DNA from 3 places in the Sinorhizobium alkalisoli genome. Region 2 is predicted to be linked to each of the others. Evidence: predicted binding sites of a transcription regulator. Region 2 holds the regulator's gene; each other region holds the start of a gene.
The links. The regulator LexA, encoded in region 2, represses DNA repair genes until DNA is damaged. The targets are predictions, from matches to a motif close to TGTTCNNNNTGTGTTCNG.

Region 1 (3,273 bases), 230 kb from region 2:
AGGACAGAATGCGGTTGTGTCGAGCACTGTCGATCAGCGTTCCCTGGCTGTTGCGGCTGCTGTCGCCATAGCTCAGAGCCTTGCCGACCGGCAGGTAGGCCATCGGCTCCAACTCGCCGAGGCGCTCTTCGTAGTCGTCCGGCGAGATCACGCGCCCACTTTCCGGTGCGGGCCATCGCCAGTTTTCAAACCCGTTGAGACTCATCGGCGCATCGGCTCCTGGGACAGCACGGCTAGCGATACAATATCCAGTTCAACGCGTCGCGCCAGTCGGTCATGCGCACGGGCGTCCCGTGCGATCCCGTTTCGAACAGGACGAAGCGCGCCGGGTAGCCTTTGGTCTTGAGCGCGCGATAGAACGCGACCTGCGCTTCGGCCGCATAGACAGTGTCGCGGCTGCCGTGACTAAAATGGATCGGGAGCCCGGCCTTGAATGCGGCGCTCTTCCGGAAATCAGGATCCGCAGCGCCGCCCATGATCATCATGCCGCCGAGCGCGGCTCCGGCCGCCCCGTCGCGCGCGATGCCCCAGCAGATGAAGCTGCCCATCGAGGCGCAGGAGAGCACGACCGGCCTCCCGCCGGAATTGACTGAAGCAAAGCGGATCAGCGCCGCGATATCCGCCACGCCCGCCGCGTCGAAGCTGCGGACGCTCGGGGCATAGTAGGTGCCACCATTGGCGAGGGCGAGGTTCTTGATGCGATTGAAGTTGCCGCCGAAGGAAAAATCATTGGCGCCGAGGCGCCGGTCGCCACCACGGCCGTGAATGAAGATCACCGTGAAAGCCCCGCCGCGCTCGGGCCCGATGCGTGTGACGTCGAGGGACCGATTGCCGAAGTCGAGCGTCTCGTTCACCTGCGCCTGCCTCACCCCCAGGGACACATAGGCCTGCTTGACGCGCCGCTCCGGAACCTCGTCCCGCCCGTTGATATCCCGCAGTTCCTGATAGTCGACGACCCGAAAGTCGCCGCCGTCCTCCTGCCGGAGCACCCGGCCATAGGTGAAGAGGTCGTCCTTGAAGGGCCGCAGCCCCGCAGCACTCGAAGCCGTTGCAAGGCCGAGGAAGAAAAGCGCCGCGATCGGCCAACGCATGGATAAAACAACTGTGGACATAGACACCCGGCGGGCTCCCTTGTTCGGCCCATGCCTTGCCATCGGCACTGCCGGCACGCAACACTGTAGCCGGCAATTCGCCGCGTTTTCGAGTTTCTCGCCCTTTCGAAGCCCTGGACGTTCACTTTTTGTTCGCGCTTTGCACGAGACTCTGGCAGAATTCGTGGGTGATTCGCGCGGCGAGGATGGCGGCAGCGCCGAGCTCTTGCTATGGCCTGCGAGCATGCCTGTCCTCAAATCGCATCCGATCTGAGGACAAGCATGCCGCCGATACGAGACGACAGGAACGATTTGAACCGATCCATGGACGACAGCAGCGATCTTTTTTCCGCAATGCCGCAACAGCCGAAGCCGGCGGATGCCGCGCCGAGCAAACCTGTGACGCCTGCCGCCAGCAATGCTGCCCCGCACCCGGCTCCGCGCGACAGCGACGGCAGCGACTATGACGCGTCGGCGATCGAGGTCCTCGAAGGGCTCGAGCCGGTGCGCCGGCGCCCGGGCATGTATATCGGCGGGACAGACGAGAAGGCGCTGCATCACCTCTTTGCTGAAGTGATCGACAATTCCATGGACGAGGCCGTCGCCGGCCATGCCAACTTCATCGAGGTCAATCTCGATGCCAATGGCTTTCTGTCGGTCACCGACAATGGCCGCGGCATTCCCGTCGAGAACCACCCGAAATTCCCGAACAAATCGACCCTTGAGGTCGTCATGACGGTGCTGCACGCCGGCGGCAAGTTCGACGGCAAGGCCTATGAGACCTCCGGCGGCCTGCACGGCGTCGGCGTTTCCGTCGTCAATGCGCTATCGGACTCGCTCGAAGTCGAGGTCGCGCGCAATCGCAGGCTCTATCGCCAGCGCTTCTCCCGCGGCATTCCCCAGGGCGGTCTCGAAGACCTCGGCGACGTGCACAATCGCCGCGGCACGAAGGTCCGCTTCCATCCCGATCCGCAGATCTTCGGCCCGCACGCCCGGTTCGAGCCGGCGCGGCTCTTCCGCATGGCCCGCTCCAAGGCCTATCTCTTCGGCGGCGTCGAAATCCGCTGGTCCTGCGATCCCTCACTCCTGCCGGAAGGCTCGGAAATCCCCGACAGGGCCGTCTTCCATTTCCCCGGCGGCCTCAAGGACTACCTCGCCGCAACCCTCGGCAAGGAATTCACCGTCACCCGTGAGATCTTCGCCGGCAAATCGGAACGGTCGGGCGGTCACGGCTCGCTCGAATGGGCCGTCACCTGGTATGGCGGCGACCAGCAGGTTCATTCCTACTGCAACACGATCCCGACGCCGGAGGGCGGGACGCACGAGGCAGGCCTGCGCATCGCCCTCACAAAAGGGCTCAAGAACTATGCGGAGCTTACCCAGAACAAGCGTGCGTCGATCATCACCACCGACGACGTCATGATCTCGGCAGCCGGCATGCTCTCGGTTTTCATCCGCGAACCGGAATTCGTCGGCCAGACGAAGGACAAGCTCGCGACCGTCGAGGCGCAACGCATCGTCGAGAACGCACTTCGCGATCCCTTCGATCACTACCTCGCCGACAACCCGGCGGAAGCGGCCAAGCTCCTCGATTGGGTCGTCGAGCGTGCGGAGGAGCGCGTCCGCCGGCGCAAGGAAAAGGAAGTCAGCCGCAAGACGGCAGTGCGCAAGCTGCGCCTGCCCGGCAAGCTCGCCGATTGCGCGCAGAACACGGCGGAAGGGGCGGAACTCTTCATCGTCGAAGGCGATTCGGCCGGCGGCTCGGCCAAGCAGGCACGCAACCGTGCCAACCAGGCGATTCTGCCGCTGCGCGGCAAGATCCTGAACGTCGCGAGTGCCGGCCGCGAGAAGCTTGGCGCAAACCAGCAGATCGGCGATCTCGTCCAGGCGCTCGGCTGCGGCACCCGCTCGAAATACCGTGAGGAGGACCTGCGCTACGAGCGCGTCATCATCATGACCGACGCCGACGTCGACGGCGCTCACATCGCCTCGCTGCTGATCACCTTCTTCTATCAGGAGATGCCGGAACTTATCCGCAGCGGACATCTCTATCTCGCCGTGCCGCCGCTTTATCGGATCAGCCAGGGATCGAAGACGCTCTATGCCCGCGACGACGCGCATCGCGAGGAATTGATGCGGACGGAGTTCAACGGCCGGGGCAAGGTCGAGATCGGACGCTTCA
Region 2 (3,273 bases):
CTTCCCTTGCGCTTGATATCGAGCAGGTCGGCGGTCTTCGAGGAGACATCGATGATCCGGCCGAATTCATAGGGCCCGCGATCGTTCACCCGCACAATGACGGAGCTGCCGTTCTCGAGATTGGTCACGCGAGCATAGCTCGGCAAAGGGAACGTGGGATGCGCCGCGGAGAGGTGATACTTGTCATAGACCTCGCCATTCGCCGTCAGCCGGCCATGAAAGGCCGAGCCGTACCAGGAGGCCATGCCGGTCTTGTTGTAGCCCGGCTCCTCCTTCGGCTGATACCACTTGCCCTTGACCTGATAGGCATTGCCGACCTGGAATCGCCCGCCGCCCTTCGGAATGTTGCGCCCGTTGGCCACTCGCGGACTTGCTTTGACCCCGTAGACCGATTCGGCGAAATATTCCTTGCTTCTCGACTTGCTCTTCTTGACGCTGGACGTCGAACCGCAGGCCGCTAGTGCTGCGCAAAGCAGTGGAATTGCAGCGAGGCGCAATCCCCTCGCAAGGCATGCCGCTTTTCTACGAGATATCATCTGTCCCCAAGGTCATTCGCGAAATTCGTGCCCGAACGATCCGCATTTCACCCCCGCGGATCTTTCGACGTCCCGGAAAGGGACAATCGTGTAATGATGACAACAACAAGGCAAAAATACGAATTTCTAGGCGAGATCGCGCCGGGTTTTTCTCGTTATGGTTTACAAAACGTAAATACCAGACCGACGGAGATGCGCAGTACCAAGCGGCAGAGGCCGAAGAAATTCGTGCGGGCGGCGAGCTTAAATCTTGCAACGAACCGCACTTCGCGCAATAACGCGCTGCCCGGATGGGTGGCCGAGCGGTTTAAGGCACCGGTCTTGAAAACCGGCGACGGGCAACCGTCCGTGGGTTCGAATCCCACCCCATCCGCCAGCGTGAACTTTGTCCGACCCGGCACCTGCTCCCATTCGGACTCGACTGTCTGCCGACGTCTCGAGCACGTTCGGCCAATTCAGCCGAGCGGGCTGGCGCGCGCCGTGGAATTCTTCTATATAGTCCAGGCCTGCCGGGGTCGTAGCTCAGTTGGGAGAGCGCCGCAATCGCACTGCGGAGGTCGAGGGTTCGACTCCCTTCGACTCCACCATTCTTCTCTTTGTCCAGCCCGGAGCCGTGATGCCCGATCTGCCCGGCGGCGGCGGCAGGTTTCTTCGCCGAGGCGCATTGCGCCAAGTCGTTTACCGGGAACACAAAATGCTGGTTTCGGCCACCAAGGTTTCCTTGCCATCGCTGGCGAATTGAGGGACAGTTGGGGTCTGCATCTTTTCGTGTCGGCAACTCCCGCGAGTGGAGAAAATCATGTCCTCTAAAACTCTGATGGCGGTTGCAGCATTGGCGCTCCTGTCACTTTGGGGATGCGCCACCACCGGCGCTACGGGCAACACGACCTACGCGCAGTGGTACGGCCCCTACCCTGAGCCTGACTTCGACGTTCTCAGTCCCGGGGGTCTGCGCCTCGCCTATTGATCGGGCGCCACATCAACGCTCCATCGCCCGACAGCCCAATGGCTTGTCGGCCCCGGCAAAGCGACGCCGCCCAATTCAGCATGGCAATATTCACGGAATGTTAGGCACTTGCGGAACACAAATGGAACGGATAGTGTCTGTTCTTGATTTGTTTCGCGATTCTGGAGTGACGCGCCATGCTGACCCGCAAGCAACAGGAATTGCTTCTCTTCATTCATGAACGAATGAAAGAGTCGGGAGTCCCGCCGTCCTTCGATGAAATGAAAGACGCGCTCGATCTTGCGTCGAAGTCGGGCATCCACCGGTTGATCACTGCGCTCGAGGAGCGGGGCTTCATTCGCCGGCTTCCCAATCGGGCACGCGCACTTGAAGTCATCAAGCTGCCGGAAGCCTATACGACACCGGCGCAGCCAAGGCGCGGCTTTTCGCCGAGCGTCATCGAGGGCAGCCTGGGCAAGCCATCTGCCGCGCCCAGGGTCGAGGCGCCACCCGCAGAGACGTCCTCGATTGCGGTTCCCGTGATGGGGCGCATCGCCGCCGGCGTCCCAATTTCTGCGATCCAGAACAATACGCACGAGGTTTCCGTTCCGCTCGACATGATCGGCAACGGTGAACATTACGCACTGGAAATCAAGGGCGATTCGATGATCGAGGCCGGCATCCTCGATGGCGACACCGTGATCATCCGCAACGCGAGCACGGCCAGTCCGGGCGATATCGTCGTGGCACTGATCGATGACGAAGAAGCGACCCTGAAGCGATTCCGCCGGAAAGGTGCGTCGATTGCCCTCGAAGCGGCGAACCCGGCCTATGAGACCCGGATATTCGGACCGGACCGGGTGAAAATCCAGGGCAAACTGGTCGGGCTGATACGGCGGTATCACTAGCCCATCGCCCCGGTGATCGGAGCCGTTTCGTTTGGCCGATGCATGGGTATTTGCGCACAGTGCGTGATCGAGTGGGCAACAGTTATCGTCCGAAGCCTTGGGCGGTAGACGTTCCGCTCGACGTTGCGGCCGACCAGCGCCGAGTACTTTCGTCTGGCTGCCTCCCCCCATCCCCGCATGGGCGTAGAGCCGTCCGCAGGTGGACGGTCGGCGCCACGGGTATTCTCCCCGGTTATCGTATCGGTTTCGGGCCCAGCTCAATCTCCCTCGGGTTCGGCTTTCATGTGGGAGACGGCATGGCTTGGCCGGTCGGATCTGCAGTCCTGGGTTTGCCCATGGACTCTCCTCCTTGTTGCGATCTCGACGCGATCCATGGGTCCGATGAAAGTTCCTCCAAAGCGCTGCCTATGGAGTCTTGCTGGATCGGATTGCGCGCACACCGTTCTCGCGGCCACGCTCGCGGTATCGCTTGACCATGCGGCGGGCGATTCCGCCTGACCAACGCGCTCCGACGATCAGGCGGTGGTAAAGCGGCGGCCCGGTCAGGCCGGAATCGACATTCTGCAGGCAAGCGGCCGTTGCCGCAGCGGCTGAAGATCACTTGCCAAGAAATTTGCCGGCGCACATCGGTGCCACCAGCCGGATCATCAGGGGAATTTGGAGGCCTCGCCCGGAATTGAACCGGGGTACAAGGATTTGCAGTCCTCTGCGTCACCACTCCGCCACGAGGCCTCATCGACAAGAAATATCAAGTCGTGGCGAGCGTTTAGAATCATTCGAGATGAACCGCAAGAGGCAATTTCCGAAAAACGCACCCCTCGTCTCGGCCCATCGTAAAAGGAGGTTGGACACTGGAATGCCCAGCCTCCCAGTTCGATCGCAA
Region 3 (3,273 bases), on a different replicon from region 2:
TTTGTATGCCTAGCTTCTCGTTCCACTGCGGTATAGAGCAACTCGCGTACATCAGCATTGTGCCCCATCGCTTGAGCGACACGTATCATCCGGTCGTCATAGTCTGGTGAATCCCGTCGTTTCGATGGAGGAATCGGAACAAAGACTGTGTTCTGCCAACTCGCAGCGTTGACGTTCTGAGCAATGGCGGCTCCGACAGTCGCAATAGCGCGCTGCTTATACTGCCATTGTCCGGTGTTTCGAACGGATGGGCTCTTCTTGAGGTTGCTGATGATCTGATTTGTGTAACTGTGCGCGAAACCTGCCCGTGGCGTGTAGGTGCCGAAATAAGCACATGTATCGGTATCATCGAGATAGAAATGATCGGGGCGCTCAAGCTCGCCGACGACCCTAAGACGAGCTGACCAACTCGCGTCTAATGTCGTCATATTCCCGCACTCTTATGGCTCCTTCGGCTTCAAAACGCTTCGGCCACGTGAGGTCCGATCGCTCGAAGCAGCTGTTTAGAATGAATAGCTTCCGTTTCTGCTTGAGAGCCTCTCGCGCCTGCACAAGCGTCCCAGACGTTTCCCCGGCTTCTACTATGATGGTTGCCTCGGTAAGGGCCGACATTGTTTTGTTTCGCTCAGGGAAAAAGAACCGGTTCACCCGGAAGTTCTGGGCCTCGTAACGCTCAAGCGGAACTTGGCTGATCAGGAGGTGCTCTCGCGCGATAGTCTCTTGAAGGAGCGCGTTCGATTTCGGGTAAACATGGTTCAAAGGAGTTCCGATAACGGCGATCGTCTCACCCCCAGCTGCGATCGCAGCGTTGTGAGCTTCGGTATCGACGCCTTCGGCAAGGCCAGAAACAATTGTGAAATGATCCTCCACAAGTTTTTTGACGAGTTGCCGGGTTCGGATTTTACCCTCTGCAGTTGGCTTTCTCGTTCCCACGACGGCAACCGATCGGTTGGCGATTAACTCCCATCGGCCTTGGAAATAAAGAAGCTCCACAGGGTGAGTGGCTTCCCGCAATCGCTGCGGATATTCGAGCTCACCTCTGACACGCACGTCAAAACGCGCACCGCCGGGACCGCGGAGTTTGTCGATCACCCGACTTGCAACCAACCTCGCTTGTTCCGGGGGGATAAAATCAGATGGTCGCGCGTCAGGAGATTCTGCGAACTTCTCAGCCAGCGATTTGAAGCTCGCATTGTGTTCAGTCCATAAAGCCTCATACGCGCCGAGTTCGAGCGCGGCATCGATAGGATCAAATAAAGGTCCCACGTCGTTTTTGACGTTCCAAAGTGTCGCCTGCTTCATTCTACCCATCCGTATCCATTTTCATTCACATGCCATTGCAAGGATGCGTCAAGCTTAATCCCAGCACCCCGGCGTCTTCTCAACATCTTATATGGGAACATATAGTGAACATCAATAATGATCTCGCAGAAGTGAGAGCCAATCGCGCACGGCACGCGCCCTTGCTGCGGATCCTCGATCAGATCAACGCTTCCTACAGCGAAGCTGGAAAATTCGTTTATGCAAGGATGGGATGCACCTTCACGAGTTCGAAAAAAGGTTCAAGCCGCCTCCGTTGTCTCGCGTAATCCTTTCCAACGCGGCCAACGCTAAAGGAAATTTTCCGGCATGGGATCACGGGGTCGACGGTTCGTTTCCGTTCAAGACCGCCGACGGCAGAGGCTGCTCCAACGATACGGAGCGAACTCGCGCTCCTTGGACGCTGGCCACGGGAGTCAACGTCGCCAACCCGTCATGCTCAACGGTTGTTGCGGGCCACGGGCGACATAAATCGATCGGCGTCCGCTGGATTGGGGAGGGAACAGGAGGGCGATGTCCTTGCAATTCTATAGCGATTACGCGCGATATGATCATAGAGCGCGTCTGCCCATAGCCGTGGAATAAGACCGAGAGCGTGGCATGCCGTCCAGGGGAAGCCAAGACCGGCTAGCAGCCGAATGATGCCGTTCACGCGCAGATACGGTCGGCCGTTTTCCAGGAAAAGGCTGGTCTCGTGCAAACGCTCGTCAAGGCCGTAGTGGCGATAGAGTGCTGCACCGATCTCCGATTGTGCGGCCAGGAAGCGATATCTTCGGCGCCTGTCGCGCTTCAACGCAAATTGGACCCAAGCCGAGCAAAACCCGCATTGGCCGTCGAAGACGAAGACGGGCTTGTCATCAGGGAAAGGAGGCACGGCGGGATCGTTTCTGTAACTGTAGTCGGTCATCGAGGCCGCTGTCTTCGCCTGTCATCCCTCGAGTCGTTCGTCGCCACAACAATCGCCGGCACTTATGTTGCAGTCTTCTGCTTCAACGAGGTGATAAACTCGTGGAGCCCGGCGCGCAGGGGATCAAACAAGGGGTTCTTCTTATCCCTTATCATGACTTCGCCGAGCAATTTTGTTCCGACAGCCACGGCGGCAGACGCACTCGAATCGAGGCCGGAACCGTTGCGCATGCGTTCGACAATGCCGAGAATGTCATCATGGCTGACGTGTTCGAAGGTAAGCGACGCTGGGTCGGTCGGAACGCTGCCGTCGCGTGCACGAACAAGCTTCAGCGATATCTCATAGGTGTAGCCGGAAGAAGCCATGATCATTCCCGTGGTTGGCTGCTGTGCTTGGATGGTTGGCGGCGATTGATTGTCGTCCAGCGTCCGACCGACCAAACCGTCTGCCTTTAGGCGAGCAGGGCCGATGGTCTGCTCAGTTATGCTGCGCCGCCTTGGATCTGGCCGCCGTCCTGGACGCCCTGGTCGGTAAGGGGGTGAAGCGAGCTAGGATATGTCATGGCTTCCTCGTTGTTGCAGCGCTGCCGCCGGCGCGTTTCGATGAACGCTTTGCGGCTTTCTTCTTCAGAAGAGAACGACGGATCGGATCGACTTGCCTTCGTGCATCAGATCGAAGGCGGTATTGATTTCGTCGAGAGGCATGGTGTGGGTAATGAGGTCGTCGATGTTGATCTTGCCGTCCATGTACCAGTCGACGATCTGCGGAACGTCGGTCCGGCCACGGGCACCACCGAAGGCCGTTCCCTTCCATACGCGCCCGGTAACCAGCTGAAACGGCCGCGTCGAGATCTCCTTGCCGGCTTCGGCAACGCCGATGATGATCGACTCGCCCCAGCCGCGATGGCAACATTCGAGCGCCTGGCGCATGACATTCGTGTTGCCCGTGGCATCGAAGGAAAAATCCACGCCGCCGCCGGTCAGATCCTGAATCGCCTCTACGACCTTGTCGGCACCGACCTCGTTCGGATTGACGAAGTCGGTCAT

Region 1: the regulator LexA is predicted to act here: its motif matches at 1,231-1,248, upstream of parE (DNA topoisomerase IV subunit B).
Region 3: the regulator LexA is predicted to act here: its motif matches at 1,396-1,413, upstream of EKH55_RS27745 (DNA-processing protein DprA).

Annotation. Positions count from the first base shown of each region.
Region 1 is NZ_CP034909.1:1,168,758-1,172,030, reverse strand. It holds gene EKH55_RS05835 (FAD-binding oxidoreductase) at 1-205, opposite strand, end outside; gene EKH55_RS05830 (alpha/beta hydrolase) at 234-1,154, opposite strand; gene parE (DNA topoisomerase IV subunit B) at 1,416-3,273, shown strand, end outside.
Region 2 is NZ_CP034909.1:1,399,430-1,402,702, reverse strand. It holds gene EKH55_RS06970 (septal ring lytic transglycosylase RlpA family protein) at 1-536, opposite strand, end outside; gene EKH55_RS29345 (hypothetical protein) at 461-814, shown strand; tRNA gene EKH55_RS06965 (tRNA-Ser) at 825-912, shown strand; tRNA gene EKH55_RS06960 (tRNA-Ala) at 1,048-1,123, shown strand; gene EKH55_RS29340 (hypothetical protein) at 1,336-1,503, shown strand; gene lexA (transcriptional repressor LexA) at 1,680-2,390, shown strand; tRNA gene EKH55_RS06950 (tRNA-Cys) at 3,049-3,122, opposite strand.
Region 3 is NZ_CP034911.1:140,749-144,021, reverse strand. It holds gene EKH55_RS27750 (hypothetical protein) at 1-428, opposite strand, end outside; gene EKH55_RS27745 (DNA-processing protein DprA) at 391-1,302, opposite strand; gene EKH55_RS27740 (thiol-disulfide oxidoreductase DCC family protein) at 1,760-2,227, opposite strand; gene EKH55_RS27735 (DUF3861 domain-containing protein) at 2,290-2,667, opposite strand; gene EKH55_RS27730 (S-(hydroxymethyl)glutathione dehydrogenase/class III alcohol dehydrogenase) at 2,854-3,273, opposite strand, start outside.